Regions from separate parts of the Nonomuraea sp. NPDC002799 genome, predicted to be linked through region 2. Evidence: riboswitches for the same ligand, from Rfam matches in the RefSeq annotation. Region 2 holds a riboswitch; each other region holds the start of a gene.

What was found. A riboswitch is a leader RNA that binds a small molecule or an ion and turns the genes downstream of it on or off. The one in region 2 is predicted to bind S-adenosylmethionine.
Region 1: another riboswitch for S-adenosylmethionine. It lies ahead of ACWD0F_RS16745 (GNAT family N-acetyltransferase); the one in region 2 lies ahead of ACWD0F_RS04065 (aminotransferase class V-fold PLP-dependent enzyme).
Region 3: another riboswitch for S-adenosylmethionine. It lies ahead of thrC (threonine synthase); the one in region 2 lies ahead of ACWD0F_RS04065 (aminotransferase class V-fold PLP-dependent enzyme).

What each region holds. Positions count from the first base shown of each region.
Region 1 is NZ_JBSFVA010000007.1:293,248-300,779, forward strand. Features, by position in the region: gene ppk2 (polyphosphate kinase 2) at 1-362, opposite strand, end outside; gene ACWD0F_RS16730 (ankyrin repeat domain-containing protein) at 511-1,476, opposite strand; gene ACWD0F_RS16735 (NADPH-dependent FMN reductase) at 1,584-2,150, opposite strand; gene ACWD0F_RS16740 (MarR family winged helix-turn-helix transcriptional regulator) at 2,237-2,713, shown strand; SAM riboswitch class I at 2,847-2,933, shown strand; gene ACWD0F_RS16745 (GNAT family N-acetyltransferase) at 2,943-3,608, shown strand; gene ACWD0F_RS16750 (MFS transporter) at 3,722-5,086, shown strand; gene ACWD0F_RS16755 (hypothetical protein) at 5,126-5,890, opposite strand; gene ACWD0F_RS16760 (hypothetical protein) at 6,111-6,233, opposite strand; gene ACWD0F_RS16765 (hypothetical protein) at 6,257-6,697, shown strand; gene ACWD0F_RS16770 (hypothetical protein) at 6,694-6,825, shown strand; gene ACWD0F_RS16775 (LacI family DNA-binding transcriptional regulator) at 6,876-7,532, shown strand, end outside.
Region 2 is NZ_JBSFVA010000002.1:33,598-41,129, forward strand. Features, by position in the region: gene ACWD0F_RS04050 (acyltransferase family protein) at 1-572, opposite strand, end outside; gene ACWD0F_RS04055 (NADH-quinone oxidoreductase subunit D) at 569-1,714, opposite strand; gene ACWD0F_RS04060 (DoxX family protein) at 1,838-2,482, shown strand; gene ACWD0F_RS04065 (aminotransferase class V-fold PLP-dependent enzyme) at 2,496-3,782, opposite strand; SAM riboswitch class IV at 3,826-3,941, opposite strand; gene ACWD0F_RS04070 (TerC family protein) at 4,068-4,799, shown strand; gene ACWD0F_RS04075 (cytochrome P450) at 4,799-5,992, shown strand; gene ACWD0F_RS04080 (SAM-dependent methyltransferase) at 5,976-6,938, opposite strand; gene ACWD0F_RS04085 (chaplin family protein) at 7,126-7,353, shown strand.
Region 3 is NZ_JBSFVA010000063.1:1,004-8,535, forward strand. Features, by position in the region: gene ACWD0F_RS49240 (MoaD/ThiS family protein) at 1-249, opposite strand, end outside; gene thrC (threonine synthase) at 274-1,506, opposite strand; SAM riboswitch class I at 1,520-1,661, opposite strand; gene ACWD0F_RS49250 (RNA polymerase sigma factor) at 1,740-2,294, opposite strand; gene ACWD0F_RS49255 (alpha,alpha-trehalose-phosphate synthase (UDP-forming)) at 2,326-3,750, shown strand; gene ACWD0F_RS49260 (hypothetical protein) at 3,815-4,417, opposite strand; gene otsB (trehalose-phosphatase) at 4,453-5,223, opposite strand; gene ACWD0F_RS49270 (DUF3263 domain-containing protein) at 5,263-5,562, opposite strand; gene ACWD0F_RS49275 (SAM hydrolase/SAM-dependent halogenase family protein) at 5,680-6,486, shown strand; gene ACWD0F_RS49280 (hypothetical protein) at 6,615-7,178, shown strand; gene ACWD0F_RS49285 (S8 family serine peptidase) at 7,175-7,532, shown strand, end outside.

The DNA.
Region 1 (7,532 bases), on a different contig from region 2:
TACCACTGGGTACGTTCGCGTTCCGACGGCTTCTCCAGTGCCACCACGGTGGCGCCGCGCGGGTTGAGATGCTCCATGAAACGCTTGATCGTGCCGCCCTTGCCCGCCGCGTCCCGGCCCTCGAACAGGATGACCACCCGTTCTCCGCGCTCCTTGACCCAGTACTGCAACTTCACCAGCTCGATCTGCAGCAGCCGCTTGCAGTAGTCGTAGTCCTGACGGGCCAGCCGTTCGGGATAGGGGTAGTGCTCACGCCAGGTGTCGACCCGCGTGCCGTCGGGCCGCAGCAGCACGGGGTCGTCGTCGTCGCTGTCGTCCACCAGGAGACCGGGGGTCGAGTCCAGCAGGGAAACCTGATCCATGACATCTGCATCTGCCCAAATCTGCCGCCCTGAACGACTTGTCAGCGGATCCGCGCGGGCCCGGCGACCAGGCTGCACGACTCACCCGGCCAGAGCCGCTCAACGACAGCGCATGCCCCTCTGATCTGCCCCGGTAGTCCCGTTCTGATCAGTGCCAGTAGTCCCGTTCGGGCAGCCGCAGGTACGCGTCCGGGTCGGTGATCGCGCGGGCATCGGCCGGGCGCAGGCCGGCCCCGGCGAAGCAATAGGCCTCGGCGTGGCCGAAGTACAGGTATTTGAGGAGGATCTCCTCGGCCGGGTCTTCGGGGGACACGTCGCCGCGGCCCGGGGCGGTGTCGCAGCCGACGACCTCGCCGTCGCGGCAGACGTGACCCTGGTTGCCGCTCTTGGGGTTGGCGTACATGCCGTAGGCGACCGTGCCGGCCGACAGCGCCTTCATGAGGACGGGAGTCGAGGCCATGTAGCCCCACTCCTGGCTGACGACGCAACCGCCGGGCACGTCGGTCAAGCCGATGAAGAGCATGGCCCCATCGTCGGAGGGATCGTCCATGACCTCTTCCAGCTCGTCCTCGTCGGCGGGTTCAGCGGCCAGGCGCCGTGCCGCCTCGGCGGCGCCGATCCCGCCGACGCAGGTGAGGCTGAACCCGTCATAGGGGAAGCTGCCCTCCAGAGCGCCGGCCAAGCGGCCGGCCTCCGTCACGGAGGCGGCCTCCGCCTCGGTCAGGCCGGCGTGACCGCGTGGGAACGGGAAGAACAGGCCGGGCGTGGGGCCCGCCAGGCTGAGCCGGCCGGGCGACCAGCCGCCCATCATGGGCCGCCACGGGTCCGCTCCGGCGGCGACCAGGGCTCGGGCGTTGTCCGGCCGGTCGTTGAAGATCGCCTCCCAGAGCGCCGTGCGGCCCTCGAACTCCGTGTCGACGTCATCGACCCGGGCGGCCAGCTCGGCGACCACCTCCGGCGAGCCCTGCTCCGCCGCGGCGTGCAGCGGCCGCTCGAAGGCGTAGGCCCCCTCGTTCGGGTCGGCACCCGCGTCGAGCTTGGCGCGAATGAAGGCAAGGTCTTCCCACCGAGGCCCCCTCACATGGGACCATCCGGCGATTTCATCAACGGTCATGACAGCTCCATCGAGATCATGCGCGTGGACACGAGCGAGGCCATCATGGCGGAGGGCACGGACAATTTCCGGCCGCGCCTCCACTGCGTGGGACATCCGCCGGCGCGCTACCCGGCGGCGCGCATCACCGACATCGCCTCCGTCAGGTGCCGCAACTCCCGCAACATGCCGTCGGCGGCGGAACTGAGGCGCTCGTCCACGGACAACCGGCCGTCGGCGGTCATGGACTGGCGGTGGAAGATGGTCACCGCGTCCCCGGCCGGCACCATGCGCAGCTTGACCAGCACCGGCTTGATCATTTCGACGGCGCGCATGCCACCCGACATGCCGCCGTAGCCGACCAGCCCGACCGGCTTGTACGCCCACTCGTCGTGCAGGAAGTCCAGCGCGTTCTTCAGCGGGGCGTTGAAGCCGTAGTTGTACTCCGGCATCACGAACACCAGAGCGTCGGCGGCGCCGATGGTCGCGCTCCAGTCCTTGGTGTGCTGGTGCACGTAGCGCCCGGTGGTGGCGTCCTCGGGCTCGTCGAGGAACGGCAGGCCCACCTCGGCCAGGTCGATCAGCTCGACGTCGAAGTGCCCGTGCTCGACGGCGTGCGCCGTCGCCCAGTCACCGATCGTCCTGCCGATGCGGGTCGGGCGGGTACTGGCGACGATGACCTTCAGCGTGGGCATGGTGCGTCTCCTCAGCAACAGGTTTACGTGTAAACTAGAGAGTGCCAGGATTTCGTTTACACGTCAACCAGTGCTAGCGTTCGACCATGCCCGAACCAGTGTCCGATCCCCCCTGGCTTGACGAGCGCGAGTTCCGCGCCTGGCTCGGCTATCGCCGGATGCGCCTGCTGCTCGACACCCAGATCTCCCGCGACATGCAGCGCGACTCCGGGCTCTCGGATGCCGACTACGACGTGCTGTCCGCGCTGTCGTCCCGGCAGAGCCGCCGCTGGCGGCTGCAGGAGCTGGCCGACCGCATGTTGTGGTCCAAGAGCCGGTTGTCGCGCCACGTCAGCCGCATGGAGGAGCGTGGGCTCGTCGCCAGGGAGGAGTGCGCCGACGACGGGCGCGGCGCCGTCATCGCGCTGACGGACGGGGGCATGGACGCGATCGTCGCGGCGGCCCCCCAGCACGTCGCATCGGTGCGAACCCACCTGATCGGCCTGCTCACCCAGGAGCAGCTCGACGCACTCGGCGACATCGCCGAGACGGTGCTGACGCGCCTGGGCGCCGAAATCCGCTGACCGGCGCACGGCCCCGCTGAAACGGCTCGGCGGCCGCCGGGGGCGCTCTTCCGCGGGCCCCTTCGACCTGGGCGGACACGTTCCCCCCGTCCCGTGCTTGACGTCCGCGCACGCCGGCCGCCATGATCGGCGGTGTTCATCCAGAGGACCCGAGGGACCTGGCCCGCCGACGGTCCGGCAACCTGCCACGGCAAGGTGCCAATGCCAGGAACGATGAGGAGTCGTCGCCATGCGCCCCTGGTTCGACGTGCCCGCGCTGCAGGGTTCCCTGCTCAGGCTGGAGCCGCTGTCGGCCGGCCACGCGGATGACCTGGTCCGGGCGGCGGAGGAGGATCGCAGCAGCTACGGCTTCACCCTCGTGCCCCGCGCGCGGGAGGTGCCCGGCTATCTGGCGGCCCAGTTCGCCCGCGTCGAGGAAGGACTCGTCCCGTTGGCGCAGGTCCGGCGGAGCGATGGCCGCGCGGTGGGCTGCACGGCGTACTGGGACCCCCGGTACTGGCCCGGCCGCACGGAGCTGCGCGCGGTCGAGATCGGCTTCACCTGGCTCGCCGCGTCCGCGCAGGGTCGCGGCATCAACGCCGAGGCCAAGCTGCTGCTGCTGAGCCATGCCTTCGAGCGGCTCGGGGTGGCGCGCGTCGATCTCAAGACCGACGCGCGCAACGAGCGATCCCGGCGCGCGATCGAGGCCCTCGGCGCCACGTTCGAGGGCGTGCTGCGGAGCTGGTCGCCGTCGTGGGCCCCCGGCGAGGAGGGCCGGCTGCGGGACTCGGCCATGTACTCCGTCGTCACCTCGGAGTGGAGCGCCGTCAAGGACCACCTGGTCGCGCGCCTCGCGAGACACCCGCGCCCCAGCTCTGGGTCAGAAGTTTCACCCGGCACCTCTGCGTACTGGTGAAACGCAGTGTGATGTACGACACTCGTCCTAGAACATTGTCCTAGAACCGTGTTCTGGGGCGTTTCCGCGTCCCATGCGCCACCCCGGGGAGCACTTACCGCGGAGGAGAAGTCATGGTGAAGACCGTTGCCCGCGAACGCCGCCGACTTGGATCCCCGCCGCCGGGCGGCATCAGCGCGACCGATCCGAACCCCTTCGGGTGGGGGCCGTTCGTCGTGCTGTTCGTCGTCGGCATGGTCGATCGCATCGAAGCCAACCTGATGGCCGGCGTGCTGCCCCTGCTGCAGGCCGAATGGGGCTTCAGCGACACCGCGGCCGGATCCATCCCGACCGCCGCGGCCCTGGCGGCCGCCGCCGTCGCGCTGCCCGCCGGTTACCTCGCCGACCGGCGCAGCCGCACCAAGATCATTACAGTGGTGGTGCTCTGCTGGGCCCTGGCCACCCTCGGCTCCGGCCTGGCCGCCGGCTTCGCCGTCTTCTACCTCATGCGCGTCCTGCTCGCCGCCGCCGAGGTCATCGACAACCCCGCCGTCGGCAGCCTGCTCGCCGACTTCTACCCCGCCGCGACCCGCATGCAGGTGTACGGCTGGACCCGGATGACCACCTACCTAGGGGGCGTCGGCACCCTGCTGGGCGGCGTCATCGGCCAGGCGTTCGGCTGGCGGGCCGCCTTCCTGCTGATGGCGATCCCGGGTGCGCTGACCGCCATCCTGGCCTGGCGGCTGCGCGAGCCGCAGCGCGGCCAGATGGACAAGATCATGGCCACCGCGGGCGTGCCTCGGCCGGCGCCCGGCGTTACGGAACCGCCGCAGGCGGGCGTCACCGTCAAGCCGCCCTTCTGGCCGCAGGTCCGCCAGGTCCTGGCCATCCGCACCCTGGTCCTCGTCTCCCTCGGCGTGATGATCCTCACCCTCGGCCTCGGCGGCGTCTACTTCTGGTTGCCGTCCCTCATGGTCCGCGTCTTCGGCATGGAGACCGGCGTGGCCAGCAGCATCAGCGGCGGCGTCAGCATCGTCGGCGTACTGGCCGGCACCGTGATCGGCACCCACCTCGGCAAGCGTCTGCACGGCCGGGTCAAGGGCGGCCGGCTGCTCATCGGCGGCTCCGGCATCACCATCGGCTCGGTCCTCCTCGGCGTCGCCCTGCTGATGAGCTCCCCGGTGGCGCTGGTGGTCCTCGTGCTGCTGGCCATCACGATCTCCTCCACCGCGATCCCCACCTGCACGGCCTGCATCGCCGACGTCGTGGCGGCCAGGTCACGCGGCCTCGGCTTCGCCGTCCTGCAGCTCCTGCTGACGATCGGCGTCGCCTTCGGCCCCCTCATCGTCGGCCTGACCTCCGATGCGACCGGCTCCCTCCTCCTGGCCATGTACGCGCTGATCGTGCCCATGATCCTCGGCGGCCTGGTGGTGCTGGGCTCGCGCGGTCCGTACGAGCGGGAGGCGGCCCGCGTCCTCGCCGACGCCCGCGACTCCTGACCGCCCATCGGGTACGCCCTGCGCACCCGGTGCGGCGGGTCAGTCACCCAGGACTTGGGGCTGCCGCCACACGTCACGGCCATGGCTCCACAGCTCGGAGGCATGGTAGGCGAACCGGTCGAACAGGCCGTCGTCCTGGTATCGCCGCAGGTGCAGCATGGGCGAGTCGTGACCGACGAGCTTGGCCAGATGGGGCGTGACGAGCATCTCCGCGTCGAACCGGAACACGCTCATGGCGATGTGCTCGTCGCCGTACCGCGCCTCGATGCCGGGGACGTCTCGGAGCTGCTCGATCTCCGACAACGTGATCCGGATGCGGGTGGAGACGGTCAACGGGACGTTCTCCACTTCTTCGCGGCTGCGTGTGACGTCGCTCTCCGGGTCGCCGATGAGGAACCGGATCTTACAGCCCTGCTGGGCTTTCCGCTTGAGCACCTTCGCCAGGTTCGGGTGTTCCAGCCACAGGAAGTAGTTCGTATACCCGGCGAACACGATCTCGTTGCGCGCCGCGTTGATGAGATTGCGCCAGCTTGATTTCGGGCATGCGGAACGATACGGATAAACGGCCAGCACTTCTTTATCCGGTCCTGTTTTCACCGTATGACGAATTGCGTCGGGCCATAGCACGGCTGTCTCAACTCCTAGTGCCTCTGCGGCGGCCCACTGGTGCCGCAGATGCGGGACGCGAGCCTCGTCCTGCACCCAGCGTTCCACCGTCTTGACGTCCACACCACACCGGCCGGCCAAGCTCTGATTCGTGATCTGGGCGTTCAGCATGGCGCTGCGCAGGGCGACGTTGGCCACGGTACCTCTAGGAATGGAGGACGTCAGGGACGTTTCAAGCTTAACGCCATAACGTCCTGGACGTCTTGATAACGCGGTGGGTTCGTCACTCTTCGGTAAGCACGCTGATCACATGTCTTCACCGGTAATTCTCGAAGACCTCCAGGAGGCTTTTCCTGGTTGGTGTATTTGGCGTAGTTCCGCAGGGCGCGTCTGGGCAACTCGGAACGGCCGGCGCCTGTCACCGTACGAGGTAGATCACGGCCTCTGCCAGACGATCGATGCCGACGACGTCGCCCAGCTCGCCGAGCAGCTGAGGAAGCAGGAAGCAGCGGAGCGGGCTCTGTGAGCGCCCCGTCGCCACGAGTCGGCTGCCATGCTGAGATCGTGACCATGCTGCACAGCCCGGCACAGACACGAGCGTCGGCCGCACGGCTACTCGGCCATCACGGGACGGTGGTCGCCGCGCTCCTCGGCGGCACCCTGGCCTTGCTCGAACTCGACGGCCGACCGCACGACATGCCCGGCGGGGTGCGGCGCTGGGCGGTTCACTGGGACGACCTCTTGGTGCGCACGGAACAGGCGAGCGCGACGCAAGCACGCAGCTACCGGCTCGGCTTGTCCGACCTCGAACGGACTGCCGTACAACATGCCGTACCGGCCGGCCGTGAGGTCAGCTTGTGCGGCGAGACAGTGCGCCCGTTGCCGACTCTCGGTTGGTGCCTGCCGTTTCTGCCCGCAGCCACGCGAGCCTGTCCGGCCTGCGCCCTTCTGACCGAAGGCGCAATCGAGGAGACGGCGCAGGAGGTTGTTCTTCGGGAGCCTTGACCATCGCCGACCTCACCCACGAGTTCTTCAGGCCGTACGCCATCACCTTCGACTACCGGAGCATGCGCCTGACCATCACCCGCGGCCAAGACCACCGAGCCGAGGGGGCGCGGACCCGGCTATCCTGAGGCCGCCTGGCCACATGATGATCACCGGAGACCGGCGCGGGAGGTGGGACATGCGAGAAGACCAGGAGCAGGGTCACCGGCCCGAAGCGCGCCAGGTGCGGATGATCGACGTGGCCAACTCGCTCGGCCTGTCCCGGGCCACCGTCTCCCTCGTGATGCGGAACAGCCCGCTGGTGTCGGAAGCGACCCGGAGCGCCGTCCTGACCGAGGCCGAGCGGCTGGGATACATCTACAACCAGGCCGCCGCCAACCTGCGGACCCAGCGCAACGACCTGGTCGGGCTGGTGATGCCGGACGTGATGAACCCGTTCGTCGCCGAGGTGTCGCTGGGCGTGCAGGAGGTGCTCGGCGAGGTCGGCTTCTTCGTCATGATCGCCAACACGGTCGACCAGGTGGACCTGCAACGACAGATCCTCCAGTCGCTGGTCGGGCACCGGGCGGCCGGCGTGGTCAGCATCCCCGCGCTGACCTCGACCGCGGAGCATTTCGCCGGCATCCGCCGCAGCGGTCTGCCGGCGGTGCTGCTGCTGCGGCACATCGACGGTGTGGAGCTGCCGTTCGTCGGCACCGACGAGGCGGCCATCGGCCGGCTGGGCGCCGAGCACCTGATCGCCGTGCACGGCTGCCGCCGGGTGGCCTACTTCGGCGGCGACCCGCTGGCGTCGCCGCGCGTCGGCCGGATGGAGAGCTTCCGGCGGGCGGTCGCC
Region 2 (7,532 bases):
ATGAGGATCATGTTGAGCCAGCCCGCCCCGTCGAGCCCGTACCGGAAGCGCAGGACGTCGACCACCAGGGACGCGCCGCCGAGCCAGATCAGGGCCAGGACGTCGTAGCGCCGGTGCAGCCACAGGGCCACCGGCAGCAGCGCGATCAGCACCAGGTAGACGCCGAGGAACCAGAGCGGGCTGAGGACGAGCAGCACGACCCGCCACATCCAGTCGACGCCGGACACGTACGTGACCACGGCCCCGATGGCGACCCACACGCCGGACAGGAAGAGCGCGGGTAACGACAACGCGCGGATGCGCCGCCAGACGAACGCCCCGATGCCGACCCCGCGCTGCTTGGCCCGGTGCCAGGACAGCAGGTGCACGTGGCCGCCGACGTAGAAGAACAGCGGCAGCACCTGCAGCAGCCAGGTGAGGATCCACAGGCCCGAGGTGAAGCCCAGCGGGCTGGTGGGCTCGGGGCCGTGGTCCTTCCACTCCAGGATCGTGAACGCCCAGTGCCAGACGACCACGACGATCAGGCTCAGGGCGCGGAGCCAGTCGACGTACTTGTCGCGTTCGGCGGTCACTTGTCGATGTCACCCACGACGAAGAACATCGAGCCGAGGATGGCCACCATGTCGGCGACCAGATGGCCGGGCAACATCTCGCGCAGCACCTGGATGTTGTTGTAGGAGGCCGAGCGGAGCTTGAGCCGCCACGGGGTCTTGTCGCCCTTGGAGACGAGGTAGTAGCCGTTGATGCCGAGCGGGTTCTCGGTCCACGCGTACGTGTGCCCCTCGGGCACCTTGAGCACCTTCGGCAACCGCTGGTTGATCGGCCCAGGAGGCAGCGAGCGCAGGCGTTCGACGCAGGCGTCGGCCAGGTCGAGCGAGACCTTGAGCTGCTCCATGAGCACCTCGAAGCGGGAATGGCAGTCGCCGGCGCTCCGGGTGACGACCCTGACCGGCAACTCGGAGTAGGCGAGGTAGGGGTCGTCGCGGCGCAGGTCGAAGTCGACGCCGGAGGCACGGGCGATGGGGCCGCTGGCGCCGTACTGCATGATCTGCTCGCGGGAGAGCACGCCCACGCCCTTCGTCCTGGCGACGAAGATCTCGTTGTGCAGGATGAGGTTCTCGATGTCGGGCACGCGGCGGCGGGTCTCCGCGACCGCCTCCGCCACCCGGTCGAGCCAGCCCAGCGGCAGGTCCTCCTTGAGCCCCCCGACGCGGTTGAACATGTAGTGCATGCGCCCGCCGGAGATCTCCTCCATGACGGCCTGGATGCGCTCACGCTCGTTGAAGGAGTAGAACAGCGGCGTGATCGCGCCCAGCTCCAGGGGATAGGAGCCGAGGAACATCAGGTGGTTGAGCACCCGGTTGAGCTCGGCCAGCAGCGTACGCGCCCACACGGCCCGCACCGGCGGCTCCATGCCCAGCAGACGCTCGGCGGCCAGCACCACGCCCAGCTCGTTCGCGAACCCCGACAACCAGTCGTGCCGGTTGGCCAGCATGATGATCTGACGGTAGTCGCGGACCTCGAACAACTTCTCCGCGCCGCGGTGCATGTAGCCGATGATCGGCTCCGCACTGGCGATGCGCTCGCCGTCGAGGGTCAGCCGGAGCCGCAGCACGCCGTGCGTCGACGGGTGTTGCGGGCCGATGTTGAGGATCATGTCCTCGGTGGCCAGCTCTTTCGCGCCCGCCCCGATTCCGACCACACGTTCCGTCATAGCGGCCATGCTGCCACCGTCGCGGGTGGTGATCCAGTACGGGGCATGGTCAAGGAATGTTATGGCAGCGCATCCCGAAGCCGGACAGGGGGAGGAATACCTGGAACGGGGGGAGAAAACACCATGAAGAGAGTTCTGTTTGATATCGCGGCCCTGATCGCGCGAATCGTGACAGGCGTGATCTTCGTTGCGCACGGCTGGCAGAAGTGGCAGGGCGGTCTGGGGGCCACGACGCAGGGGTTCAGGGAGATGGGGATCCCGATGCCCGAGCTCGCCGCCGGGTTCGCGACCGTGGTCGAGACCGTCGGCGGCATCTTCTTGATCCTCGGGCTGCTGGTCCGGCCGGTGGCCTTGCTGCTGCTGATCAACATGCTCGGGGCGATCGCGTTCGTGCACTGGGGGCACGGCTTGCTGGCCGCTGACAACGGCTGGGAGTTCCCCGGCGCGCTGGCGGCGCTCAGCCTGCTGTTCCTGGCGCTCGGCGGCGGACGGATCGGGCTCGACGGCCTCTTCCGCTCGGTCTTCCGGCGGCGCGCCGAGCGCAGGGCGGCCGAGGAGGACCTGGCCGCCCACGCGCCACGCACGTCGGCGCACACCGGCGGTCCCATGACGCCGGCGCGGCCGGCCACGGCGGAGGCGACACCGGAGGTGCCGAGGCAGCCGACGGAGCCCAGGTCGTCCGGCAAGCTCAACGACGAGGACATGCGGGACATCGACGCCCTGGTGTCCGACGAGCCGCAGAAGCCTCCGAAGCCGCCGAACCGCTGATAAAAGCTCGGGCTCAGCGGGCGACGAGGTCGCGCAGTGCCTCGATCAGCCGGTCCACGTGCTCCTGCGTGCTCCCGATGCCGATCGAGGCCCGGACCGCGGAGGCGGTGTCGTCCTCGCAACCCCCATCGCTCTCACCGAGCAGGTGCCGGACGAACGGATGCGCGCAGAACTTCCCGTCCCGCACGCCGATGCCGTACTCGCCGGACAACACCTCGGCCACCGCGCGGGCCGAGTGCCCGTCCACCGTGAACGAGACGATGCCGACCCGCGGATGGTCGTCCCCCCACAACGACAGCTCGTGCACACCCTCGATCGAGGCCAGCCCTGACCGCAGCCGGGCGATCAGCCGCTCCTCCTCGCGCACCAGCTCGGTCCAGCCGGTGGCGGTGAGGGCGTCGCAGGCGGCGGCCAGCGCGATGGCGCCCAGGACGTTCGGGGTGCCCGCCTCGTGCCGCGGCTCGGGGTCGTCGTGCCACTCGACGGTGTCGGTCACGGCCCGCACGGCGCCGCCGCCCTTGAGGTACGGCTCGCCGTCGGCCAGCCAGTCCCGCCGCCCGATCAGCACTCCCGCCCCGAAGGGCGCGTACAGCTTGTGGCCGGAGAAGGCCACGTAGTCGAGGTCGAGCGCGGTCAGGTTGAGCCGCCGGTGCGGTACGAGCTGCGCGGCGTCCACCAGGATCCTGGCCCCGTGCCGATGCGCGATGTGGGCCAGGGCGGCGATGGGCCACAACTCGCCGGTGACGTTGGAGGCGGCGGTGACCACGAGCAGCTTCGGCCCGTCGATCCCGGCCAGCGCCTCGTCGGCGGCGCGCACGGCCTCGCCGGGGAAGGCGGGCGGCGCCAGGCGCACGGACGTGCCCCAGGGCAGCAGCGAGGCATGGTGCTCGGTGTCGAAGACCACGGCCGTCGTGCCCTCGGGCAGGCAGCGGGCCAGGAGGTTCGTGGCGTCGGTGGTGTTGCGGGTGAAGATGACGGCGTCGTCGGGGCGGGCGCCGACGAAGGCCCTGACCGTGTGGCGGGCCTGCTCGTACCGGGCGGTGGTGAGCTGGGAGGCGTAGCCCGCGCCGCGGTGGACGCTGGAGTAGGCCGGGAGCGCGGCGGCGACGGCGGCGCTGACCGGCTCCAGACAGGGGGCGCTGGCGGCGTAGTCGAGGTTGGCGTAGCCGACCAGCCTGCCGCCCTTGACCGGGACCTCCAGGTCGGCGCCGAGCACGGCCGGGATCGGCCGGCTCGTGACGGCGGAGGTCTCTTCCGCGGCCTGGGCGGGAGCGGAGCTGAAGATCGTCAGAGTGGACACGGCGCATCTCCTCGGGGGTCATCGGACCCCTGGTGCAGCCATGGGCCCGCGCTTGCCCGCCGCATCGCACGACGGACCAGGTCCTCACCCGGGGCACCCCGCCGCGGACGCGAGGGTTGCCGGCCAGCTAGCCGGGGCTTGTCGCTGGCACTCATGACCTACGACGGCACTATAACCCGACGTCTGGGACAAAAAGCAAGTCGGCGAACTTATGTGTCTTCTGGCTCGTTGCTACCGGGAAACCGCCCGGCCACATGTCATGGAGGTACGCAGATGCTGGATTGGGTGACCGACCCACAGATCTGGATCGGTTTCTTCACCCTGGTCGCCCTGGAGATCGTGCTGGGGATCGACAACATCATCTTCATCTCCATCCTGGCCGGGAAGCTCCCTCCAGAGCAGCGGGACAGGGCCCGCGTCATGGGACTGGCCGCCGCGCTCGTCAGCCGGCTGCTCCTGCTGCTCGCCCTGTCGTGGGTGGTGCGGCTCACCGAGCCCCTCTTCGGGGTCTTCGGCCACGAGATATCGGGACGCGACCTGATCCTGCTGCTCGGCGGCCTGTTCCTGCTGGCCAAGAGCGTCACGGAGATCGGCCACAGCATGGACGCCCCGCAGGGCAAGGACGGCGCGAAGGCCGCCGCCGCCTCGTTCGTCTCGGTGATCCTGCAGATCATGGTGCTGGACGTCGTCTTCTCGCTCGACTCGGTCATCACCGCCGTGGGCATGGTGGACGAGCTCGGCGTGATGATCGCGGCCGTCGTGGTGGCGGTCGTGGTGATGTTGTTCGCCTCCGGCCCGATCAGCAGGTTCGTGGACGCGCATCCGAGCATCAAGATGCTGGCGCTGGCGTTCCTGGTGCTGATCGGCGTGGTCCTCATCGCCGAGGGCCTGGACCAGCACATCCCCAAGGGCTACATCTACTTCGCGATGGCCTTCTCGGTCATCGTGGAGCTGCTGAACATCCGGATGCGCGGCAGGCATGCCCAACCACAGGATGACCCTCCTACTATGAAATAGTGCGCTTCGACCCCTGGAATCCGGATTTTGCTGCTCACCCGTACCGGATCTATGACGAGTTGCGGCGCGAGGCGCCGGTTAGCTACTTCGAGCCGTCGAACCAGTGGCTGATCTCGCGCCACGCCGACGTGAACGCCCTGCTCAGGGACCGCCGCCTGGGCAGGTCCTACCTGCACGTGGCCACCCACGAGGAGTTCGGCCGGGAGCCTGAGCCGGACTTCCAGGAGCCGTTCTGGCGGGTGAGCAGGACGGGCATGCTCGACGTCGAGCCGCCCCTGCACACCAGGCTGCGCAGGCTGGTCTCCAAGGCCTTCACGCCGCGCATGGTCGAGTCGCTTCGCCCGCGCGTGCGCGCCATCGCCGAGGGCCTGATCGACGCGTACGTCGAGAAGGGCGGCGGCGACCTCATCGCCGAGGTCGCCGAGCCGCTGCCGGTGACGGTGATCGCCGAGATGCTCGGCATCCCCGACCAGGACCGCCATCTGCTGCGCCCCTGGTCGGCGGACATGTGCGGCATGTACGAGCTCAACCCGCCCCTGGAGGCCCAGCACAAGGCGGTCCGCGCGGCCTCGGAGTTCTCCGACTACCTCAAGGTCCTGGCCAGGGAGCGGGCCGCGAGCCCGGGCGAGGACCTGATCAGCGCGCTGACCCAGATCGACGAGCTGACCGAGGACGAGCTGTCGGGCACCTGCGTGCTGCTGCTCAACGCCGGCCACGAGGCCACTGTGAACGTGACGGGCAACGGCTGGTGGGGCCTGCTCAGGAACCCCGCCGAGCTCGCCCGGCTGCGCGCGGACCGCTCGCTGCTGCCGACGGCGATCGAGGAGCTGATGCGCTGGGACACGCCGCTGCAGATGTTCGAGCGCTGGGTGCTGGAGGACATCGAGGTCCACGGCGTGCCGATCCCGCGTGGCTCGGAGGTGGCGCTGCTGTTCGGCTCGGCAAACCGGGACCCGGCGGCCTTCGACGACCCGGACCGGCTCGACGTGGGCCGGGCCGACAATCCGCACATCTCCTTCGGAGCCGGCATTCACTTCTGCCTCGGGGCGCCGCTGGCCAGGATCGAGCTCATGGAGTCGTTCGGCGCGCTGCTGGACCGGGCGCCCAAGCTGGAGCTCCGGCAGCAGCCCGCCTGGAAGCCCAACTACGTCATCCGGGGCCTGCAGGCGCTGGAGCTCACCGTCGCTGGCTGAGCCAGCCGAAGCCGCCGAGCCCCGCCGGATCGATCAGCTCGCCCTCCTCCGAGGCTCGGGCGAGGGCCCGCAGATAGCCCCGCGGATCGGTGCGCGCCAGCTCGATGGGCGGGCGCGCGCCGAAGAGCCCCAGAGCCCGGAGCGCGTCACGCTGTGTGGACAAGGTTGTGGATATCGCACCGGCCCGCCGCCCGGCCTCCGCGCACGCGTCGAGCGCCACATGAGCGGTGATGTCGCAGGTCCCGTCGGGTACGGCGGCGACGACCGACCCGTCGCGGTATCCGGTGACCGTCCCGTGGCGCGGCCGGTTATCCACAGGGTGTGCATAATCCACGGCGATCGCCCGCCCCCTGGTGAGGCGGCCGAGGACCGAGGCCCACGCCTCGTCGCGCGGCCGGCCGATCTCCGCGCGCGAGCCCACGCAGGACAGCGGCCACCACCGGTCGAGCCAGGCCCGGTCGCCCGGCCGTGGCGGCTCGCCGAGGCGCTCCGCGCCCGTGCGGGCGTCGACCATCACCAGCCGGGGCCCGTCGGGCGTCTGCTCCACCACGTCGAGCGGCACGTTGTCGAGCCACTCGTTGGCGATGGCCAGCCCGGTGATCTCGGCGGGCAGGCTCGCCGTCCAGTCGATCCGCTCGGGCAGCCCCTCGGGCCTGGGGGAGAGGTCCACGGCGGTGACGCGCAGCCGCTCGCGCAGCGCGGGCGCGGCGGCGGCCAGCACCTGGGCGATCAGCAGGCCGTCGCCCGCGCCGATGTCGACCAGGTCGAGCGTCTCGGGACCGCCGAGCTCGGCGTCCACCTCCGCCAGCAGCGCCAGGACCGCGCCGGCGAACGCGGACGAGGCGCTGACCGAGGTCCTGAAGTGGCCTGACGGGCGTTCGCGAAGGTAGAAACCGGTCTCGCCGTACAGCGCGCGCTCCGTCGCGGCGCGCCAGGTGAGCCACATCCCAGGACTATCTCACGTCTCCGGACGGGCACGCACCGTCATCGCTTGGCTACTCTTTGTCGTCAACATGGGATAACGTTGACTCAGTGTCATCGACTGGTCGCTTTCCGCCAACCCCCAAGTAGCGGACCCCGATCAAGCCGAGCACCTGCGACAACAAGGTCGCACACACGGAGAGGAGCCCCTCGTGCTCAAGAAGGCCATGGTCATCACCGGAGCCGTCGCCATGCTCGCGCTGGCCGCCCCTGCTCACGCCGACATCACCAGCGGCAACGGAAGCATCGCGGGCGGCAACCAGGTCCACGTCCCCGTCAACCTCCCGGTCAACGCCTGCGGCGTCGGCGTCGGCGTCATCGGCGCCGGTGTGGCCGGCTGCCGGGGCGGTGCCAGCGTTTACGCGCCCAGCCACCACTGACGTGATTGAGCCCGGGCCGACGCAGGTCGGCCCGGGCTCGGATCCCGGCTGGTCAGACGGCGGCTGACCGGCCTGCGCACCTCCAAGAGGTCACACTCGGTGCGGGCGTCGGGTCCTGGCGGAGAACTCGGCGCCCGCTTCGATGCGGTGAACCCCTCTCCTCATCTCTCCGACAGGGG
Region 3 (7,532 bases), on a different contig from region 2:
GGAGATCTGTGTGCCTTCTGGTGCCGGAGTGTCGAGACCCTCGGCGAAACGGACGTCCTCTTCCCCAACATAAACGTTGACGAAACGACGAATCTTGCCCGATTCATCCAGAATTCTCGCGCCGATCCCCGGGTAGTCGGAGTCAAGCTTGGCGAGAACGTCACGAAGAGTCGCACCCTCGCCACTCACTTCCGCGCGATCACCGGTGTAGGTGCGCAGGATGGTGGGAATCCGCACAGAAACGCTCATGGTTTAAGTCGCCTTTCCTGATTGTCAGACAGTCGCGCGGAACGCGTCGAGGGAGGGCCGGATCACGGCGGTGGGCTTGGCGTCGCCGGCGATGACGTCGAGCGTCTTGAGGCCGTCGCCGGTGTTCAGCACGACGGTCTCGGCCTCGGGGTCGAGTTGTCCCGCTTCGACGAGCTTCTTGAGCACACCCACGGTCACGCCGCCGGCGGTCTCGGCGAAGATGCCCTCGGTCGAGGCCAGCAGCTTGATGGCGGCCACGATCTCGGGGTCCGTGACGTCCTCGACGCCCCCTCCGGTGCGCCGGGCGATGTCGAGCACGTACGGGCCGTCGGCCGGGTTGCCGATGGCCAGCGACTTGGCGATGGTGTCGGGCTTGACGGGCTGGACGACGTCGTGCCCGGCCTTGTAGGCCGTGGAGACCGGCGAGCACCCGGCCGCCTGCGCTCCGAAGATCTTGTAAGGCGTGTCCTCGACGAGGCCCAGCGCCACGAGCTCCTTGAAGCCCTTGTCGATCTTCGTGAGCTGCGACCCGGAGGCGATCGGGATGATGATCTGCTCCGGCAGCCGCCAGCCGAGTTGCTCGGCGATCTCGTACGCGAGTGTCTTGGAGCCCTCGGCGTAGTAAGGCCGCAGGTTGATGTTGGTGAACCCCCACTTGTCACCCAGGGGGTCGCCGATCAACTCGGAGCAGAACCGGTTGACGGCGTCGTAGTTGCCCTCGATGCCGATGATCCGGCCCCCGAACACGCGGGCCATGGCGATCTTGGCCTGTTCGAGGTCGGCCGGGATGAACACGCACGCGTCGAGCCCCGCCCGCGCCGCCGCGGCCGTGACCGCGCCCGCGAGGTTGCCCGTGGAGGAGCAGGAGAGCGTGTGGAAGCCGAAGTTGCGCGCCGCCTCGACGGCCATGGCCACCACCCGGTCCTTGAAGGAGTGGGTGGGGTTGCCCGAGTCGTCCTTGACGTACAGGGACTTGATGCCGAGAGCGGCGCCGAGATTTCCGGCCTTGACCAATTTGGTCCAGCCGGGGTTCATATTGGGCTTACTGGTGACGTCCGCGGGAACCGGAAGCAGCGCGCGATAGCGCCAGATGTTGGCGGGACCCGACTCGATGTCCGCGCGGGTGACCTCGCCGAAGGAGTAGGCCGCCTCCAGCGGCCCGAAACATTCCTGACAGGCGAAGCTGGGACCCAGGGGGTAACGGGTGCCGCACTCGCGGCAGGAGAGAGCGACAGCAGGACCAAAGTCGAGCGACATGAAGCGAGGCCTTCCCTCATCTTCGCCCGCGGCCACCTTGACCGCGAACCGGAATTGGCACCTTGTCCCGGTCGGCCTCGCCAGGTCGCGAGTCGAAAGCCGGGAGGGTTGCCGGGGCTTCGCAGGGCCGGTCCCTCCGCCCCTCTGGATGAGCAATATTCAGTTGTGAAAAGGACTCTACCCGCACAAGTGGCCGAAACGGCCACCCGTCTCAGGATGTGAGAAGTGCAGTCTCAGCGATAGTCCTCACCCAGCACACCCTGCACATATTTGCGCGCTTGGTGGATGCGGGACTTGGCGGTGCCGAGCGGGATGCCGAGCTGCTCGGCCACCTCGCTGTAGTCGAGCTGGACGATGTCGCGCAGCACGAGCGCCTGCGCCAGGTCGGGCTTGTCGGCCTCCAGCGCCTCCATGGCGTCGAGGAGGTCGAGCCGCGAGCCGGCGATCACGCTGACCCGCCGCACGTCGGGTTTCTGCATGGGCAGCTCGTCGGAGGTCTGCTCGGCGGACCTGCGCTTGAGCGACCGGTAGGTCGTCCGCGCGCAGTTGGCCGTCACGATGTGCAGCCAGGTGCTGAACCTCGCCCGCCCCTCGAAGCGCCCGATGTTGCGCGCCACGGCCAGCAGCGTGTCCTGCGAGGCTTCCTCCGCGTCCTGGGTGTAGGGCAGGATTCGGGCGCAGTGCCGCATCACATCGGGCTCGATCCGCGCCAGGAGCTCGCCAAGTGCGCGATGATCTCCGGCGGCGGCGGAGCGGGCGAGTTCCTCGGTTAGCTCGTCAAGCGCCATAGCTGGGATCCTATGGGCGAAAGGAGCCCCGATGAACAGCGTATTGGTGGCCTCCAACAGAGGGCCTGTCTCCTTCACCGTCTCCGACGACGGCGAACTCACCATGAAGCGCGGCGGTGGCGGCCTGGTCTCGGGGTTGTCGGCGGTGGCCAAGGGCGACGGCGTCCTGTGGGTCTGCGCCGCGCTGTCCGACGGCGACCGCAGCGCCGTACGCCAGGCTCCGGGCGGCCGGATCGACCAGGCGGGCTACGACACGGGCCCGCTGCGGATGCTCGACATCCCGCCCGCCACCTTCCACCGCGCCTACAACGCCGTGGCCAACTCGACCCTGTGGTTCGTCAACCACCTGCTCTACGACATCCCCAACGCGCCCAACTTCGGCACCAGGTTCGAGCGGGAGTGGGAGTCCTACCGCGACTACAACGGCGCGTTCGCGCTGGCGCTGGCCGAGGAGGCCGGGCACGGCGCCCGCGTGATGGTGCAGGACTACCACCTGACGCTGACGCCGGCGATGCTCCGCGCCGAGCGGCCCGATCTCCGCATCGCCCATTTCAGCCACACCCCGTGGGCGCCGCCCGAATACTTCTCCCTGCTGCCCGACGACGTGGCCGGAGAGGTCCTGGAAGGCATCCTGGGAGCCGATCACGCCGGGTTCCTGGCCGACAGGTGGGCCCAGGCGTTCATGGACTGCTGCGAGGCTCTCCTGGGCGCGGAGGTCGACCGCGCCGGGCGCAGCGTCACCCACGAGGGCCGGACGACCCGCATCGGCGTGCACAGCCTGGGCGTGGACGGCGACGCGTTGTGGGAGCGGGCGGGCGAGCCCGACGTCGAGTCGCACATGACGGCGATCAAGGAGCAGGTGGGCGACCGCCGGCTGATCGTCCGCATCGACCGCACCGAGCTGTCGAAGAACATCGTGCGCGGCCTGGTGGCCTACGGCGAGTTCCTCGCCGCCCATCCCGAGTGGCACGGGCGGGTGGTGCACCTGGCCTTCGCCTACCCGAGCCGGCACGACCTGCCCGAATACCGGGAGTACACCGCGTCGGTGCAGCGCTGCGCCCAGCAGATCGAGGACGAGTACGCCACCGAGGACTGGGATCCGCTGATCCTCAACGTCAACGACGACTATCCGCGCTCGCTGGCCGCGTACCGGCTGGCCGACGTGCTGCTCGTCAATCCCATCCGCGACGGCATGAACCTGGTCGCCAAGGAGGGCCCGATCCTGTCGCCGAGGTGCGCGCTGGTGTTGTCGCGAGAGGCGGGGGCGGCGGCCGAGCTGGGCCCCCACGCGCTCGTCGTCAACCCCTACGACATCAGCGGCACGGCCGCCGCCCTGCACCAGGCGCTGATCATGCCGGAGGACGAGCGCAGGTCGCGCCGCGACAAACTGCGCGCGGCGGCCACCGCGCTGCCACCGCAGAAGTGGCTGGCAGCCCAGCTCGACGCCCTGACCTGACCGCGACCGAGCCCGGCCCGGCGCCCTGACCGCGACCGAGCCCGGCCCGGCGCCCTGACGGCCGTCAGGACCAGTCGGCGTGCTTGAGCGCGTCGGCCAGGCCCGGCGTGTTCCACTGGTCGACCACCACGAGCTTGGTCTTCGGCAGATACCACTCACGCTGCGTGAAACGCGCCCGCACCTTGCCGCTGGAGTAGCTGACGCAGGTGGCCCGCCAGGCGTTGTAGGCCGCCTTGTGCCCCGGGCCGAGCTGGCGCAGGCCCCTGGCGACCTTCGGGCCGATGATCTCGCCCCACTTCCGGTTGACCGGACACGGCTGCACGTCGCTCGCCGTGTAGAAGGGCCGCTTGCCGGTGTAGGGCCCGAAGCCCTCGGCGCCGCGCTTGATGTAACCGGGCCCGAAAACGTAGAAGGCGTCGCATTCGGGCGTGCCCCAGCCTCCAGGCTTGGCGCACTTGCCGGTGACCACCTGGACCGCGTCCGTGCCGCCGCCGTAGACCTTCCACTGGATGGGGATGTAGAGCGTCAGCCCGCCCCTGAGCTTGAGCTGCTGAGCGGGAGCGGCGTGGACGGAGGCGGCGGAGGGAGAGGCGGAGGCGGCGGGCAGGGGGGCGGCGAGGAGGGTGGCCGCGGCCAGGGCCGCGACGGCGAGAGATCGCTTGGACATGTGCCAGAACGTAGGGGCCGTGACTTGCAGATCAGTCACGAACGGCTGAACGCCGCCACGAGCTCCGCCAGCAGCGCCACCACGCCGTCCGGCCCGTCCACCACGATGTCGGCCTGCTCGGCCAGCTCGGTCACCTCGGCGGAGCCGCTGAACACGGTCACGCCCGGCAGCCCCGACCCGCGTACGGCGTCGAAGGCGGGCAGGTCGCCGAGGTCGTCACCGGCGAAGAGCACGGAGCTCGCGGCCCGCTCGGCCAGGAACAGGCTCAGCGCGTGGCCCTTGTCGATGCCGGGCGAGCGCAGCTCCAGCACCAGGCGGCCGGGCTCGATCACCAGGCCGTGCTTGGCGGCCAGCTTGGCCAGCGGCTCGCGCAGCGTGGCGAGCGCGCCCTCCGGATCGGCGGCCCGCCTGGTGTGCACCGCCACGGCCCGGCCCTTGTCCTCGATCAGCACGCCGTCCAGGCCCAGCGGGCCGAGCACGAGCGGCAGCTCCGCCTTGGCCCGCGGCACGCCAGGTGGCGGGGGCGGCGCGGAGATCCGGCCGTTCTCCCAGCGCTCGAAGCCGTAGTGGCCGAGGATGACCAGCCCGGGCACGTCGGCCAGGCCGGGCCCGAGCTCCAGCGCGGTGGCCGGTGGCCGGCCGGTCACGATGGCCACCGCGCGGACGTGCGCGCCCAGCTCGGCGAGCACCGCGGGCGCCTTCGGGTGGATCACGGCCTTGGCGGGGTCGGGCACGATCGGCGACAGTGTGCCGTCGAAGTCGAGTCCGATCACGGCGCCTGCCGGATCACTCAGAATCGATTCCATTCCAGGGATGTTCCTCACGCGGCTGCCGTACCCAGCCGGTCAGGGGCGCATGCCAAGCCTTCTGGCCGCACGGTCACGCTGGCGGGTGGAGCGTAACCTGCGCAGTCGTTTGACCAGCATGGGGTCGTGCTCCAGTGCTTCAGGTCTGTCGATCAATTCGCCGAGCAACTGGTAATAGCGGGTGGCGGAGAACCCGAAGGCCTCCTTGATGGCATGCTCCTTCGCGCCCGCGTAACGCCACCACTGGCGTTCGAAGGCGAGGAGCTCCAGATCGCGCTCCGACAGCGGTGGGCGGGACGATTCGGGGGCGGCATCGTCACCGCTGAGCGGTGCTCCCATGATGTCCTCCTCGGAAGGGGCGGGCGACGATCACGTCGCGCGCACGCGGCCCGTGGCCATCGTAATGTGCCGAGTGCGGCTGTTCACGGCGGATTGAGAGACGTACAGTCCCGAAATGTGACCTCAGTAATCACCCTCCTCACCGACTACGGGCTTGAAGATGGTTATGTGGCGGCCTGTCATGGAGTGATTGCCGGGATCGCCCCCGAGGCCAGGGTGATCGACGTGTGCCACCTGATCCCGCCGGGCGACGTACGGCGTGGCGCGGCGGTTCTCGCACAGACCATCCCGTATCTCCCTCCCGGCATCCACATCGGCGCGGTCGATCCGGGCGCGGGCGGCGCCAGGCGAGCGGTGGCCGTCGAGGCGGGCGGCCGGGTGTTCATCGGCCCGGACAACGGGCTGCTGTCGTGGGCGGTGCACGCCAGCGGCGGCGCGCGGGCGGCGTACGAGATCAGGAACGCGCGGCACTTCCTGCGGCCCGTCTCGCCGACCTTTCACGGGCGGGACGTGTTCTCGCCGGTCGCGGGGCGGTTGTGCGGCGGGTTGCCGGCGGCGGACCTGGGGCCCGAGCTGCCGCTCGACCGGCTGGTGTCGCTGCCGAATCCGACCTCGCTGCTGCGCGACGGCTCGGTGGAGGGCGAGGTCGTCTCGATCGACCGCTACGGCAACACCCAGCTCTCGATCGCGGCCGGCGACCTGGACGCGCTCGGTGTCCAGGTGGGCGACACGCTGGGGGTGTGGATGGGGCGGCGGCAGCTCGCGATGCCGTACCGGGAGACGTTCACGGCGGTCCCGCCCGGGGAGCTGGTGGCGTTCGCGGACTCGGCGGGGCTGATCGCGCTCGCGGTCAACTCCGGTGACGCGGCCCAGCGGCTGGGGCTCCCACCCGGCGCTCATGTCCGACTTTCCCCCACTCGATAGGACTAAAGCCACAGATAGGAATTACTCCGCGTATCGGTCTGTTTACCGAAAGCGTCGGATTGCTACGGTGATCGCGTGTCAGAATGCACGGGCAAATCGGACGTCCCTCCCCTTCCTTCGAGGTTGACGTGTTCCAGCTGTCCGTGGTGCTCATCTCCATCTTGTCCATGACCTGGCCGGCGCCGGAGCCACCCGTGTCAGAGCGCTGGCACGCGTGGCCCGTGGCGCAGGTCTTCCCCAGCGCGGTGGCGGGCGTGAGCCCGTCGGGGGCGCGGGTGACGTACGTGCTGGCCGGGATCGCCCCCGAGGCGTCCTGCCCGGCGGCGTTCCAGGCCGCCGCGGTCCGGCCCGGCTGCCGCACCGCGTTACGCGCCACGTACGCCGACAGCACCCACACCTACGTCGCCACCGTGGGCATCGCCGTGCTCGACGGCCCCGCCGCCGGCCCCTTCGCCACCGGCCGGCCGGCGACCGTGCGGCCCGTGGCCTTCCCCGGCGGGCCCGCGGAACGGTTCGGCGAGCGGCAGTACGTGACCGGGGCGCTGATCGGCTCCGGCGAGCGGTACCTGGTCGCCACGGCAGCCGGCTACGCCGACGGGCGGCCGTACCGGCCGGGTGACCACGCCGTGCCGAGGCTGCGCGACACCGCGCGCCGGCTCGCGACCGCGCTGCACCGGGCGCTGACCCGATGACCAGGCTCGTCGTCCCCTTCCTGCTGGCCGCGTGCGTGCTCGGGCTCGCCTCCCCGAGCGCCTCCGACGACGTGGGCGAGGTCGCGCGGGCCGGGCAGTGGCAGCTCGGCGTGCTGCGCCTGCCCGAGGCGTGGCGGGCGAGCAGGGGCGCGGGCGTCGTGGTGGCCGTGCTCGACACCGGCGTGAACGGCCACCACCCCGACCTGACGGGCGCCGTGCTCCAGGGCCCCGACCTGACCGGGGTCGCCAAAGGCGTGTGGGGACATCACGGGACCGCCATGGCCAGCCTGATCGCCGGGCGCGGGCACGGCGACGGGCGCGGCGTCGTCGGCGTGGCGCCCGCCGCCAAGGTGC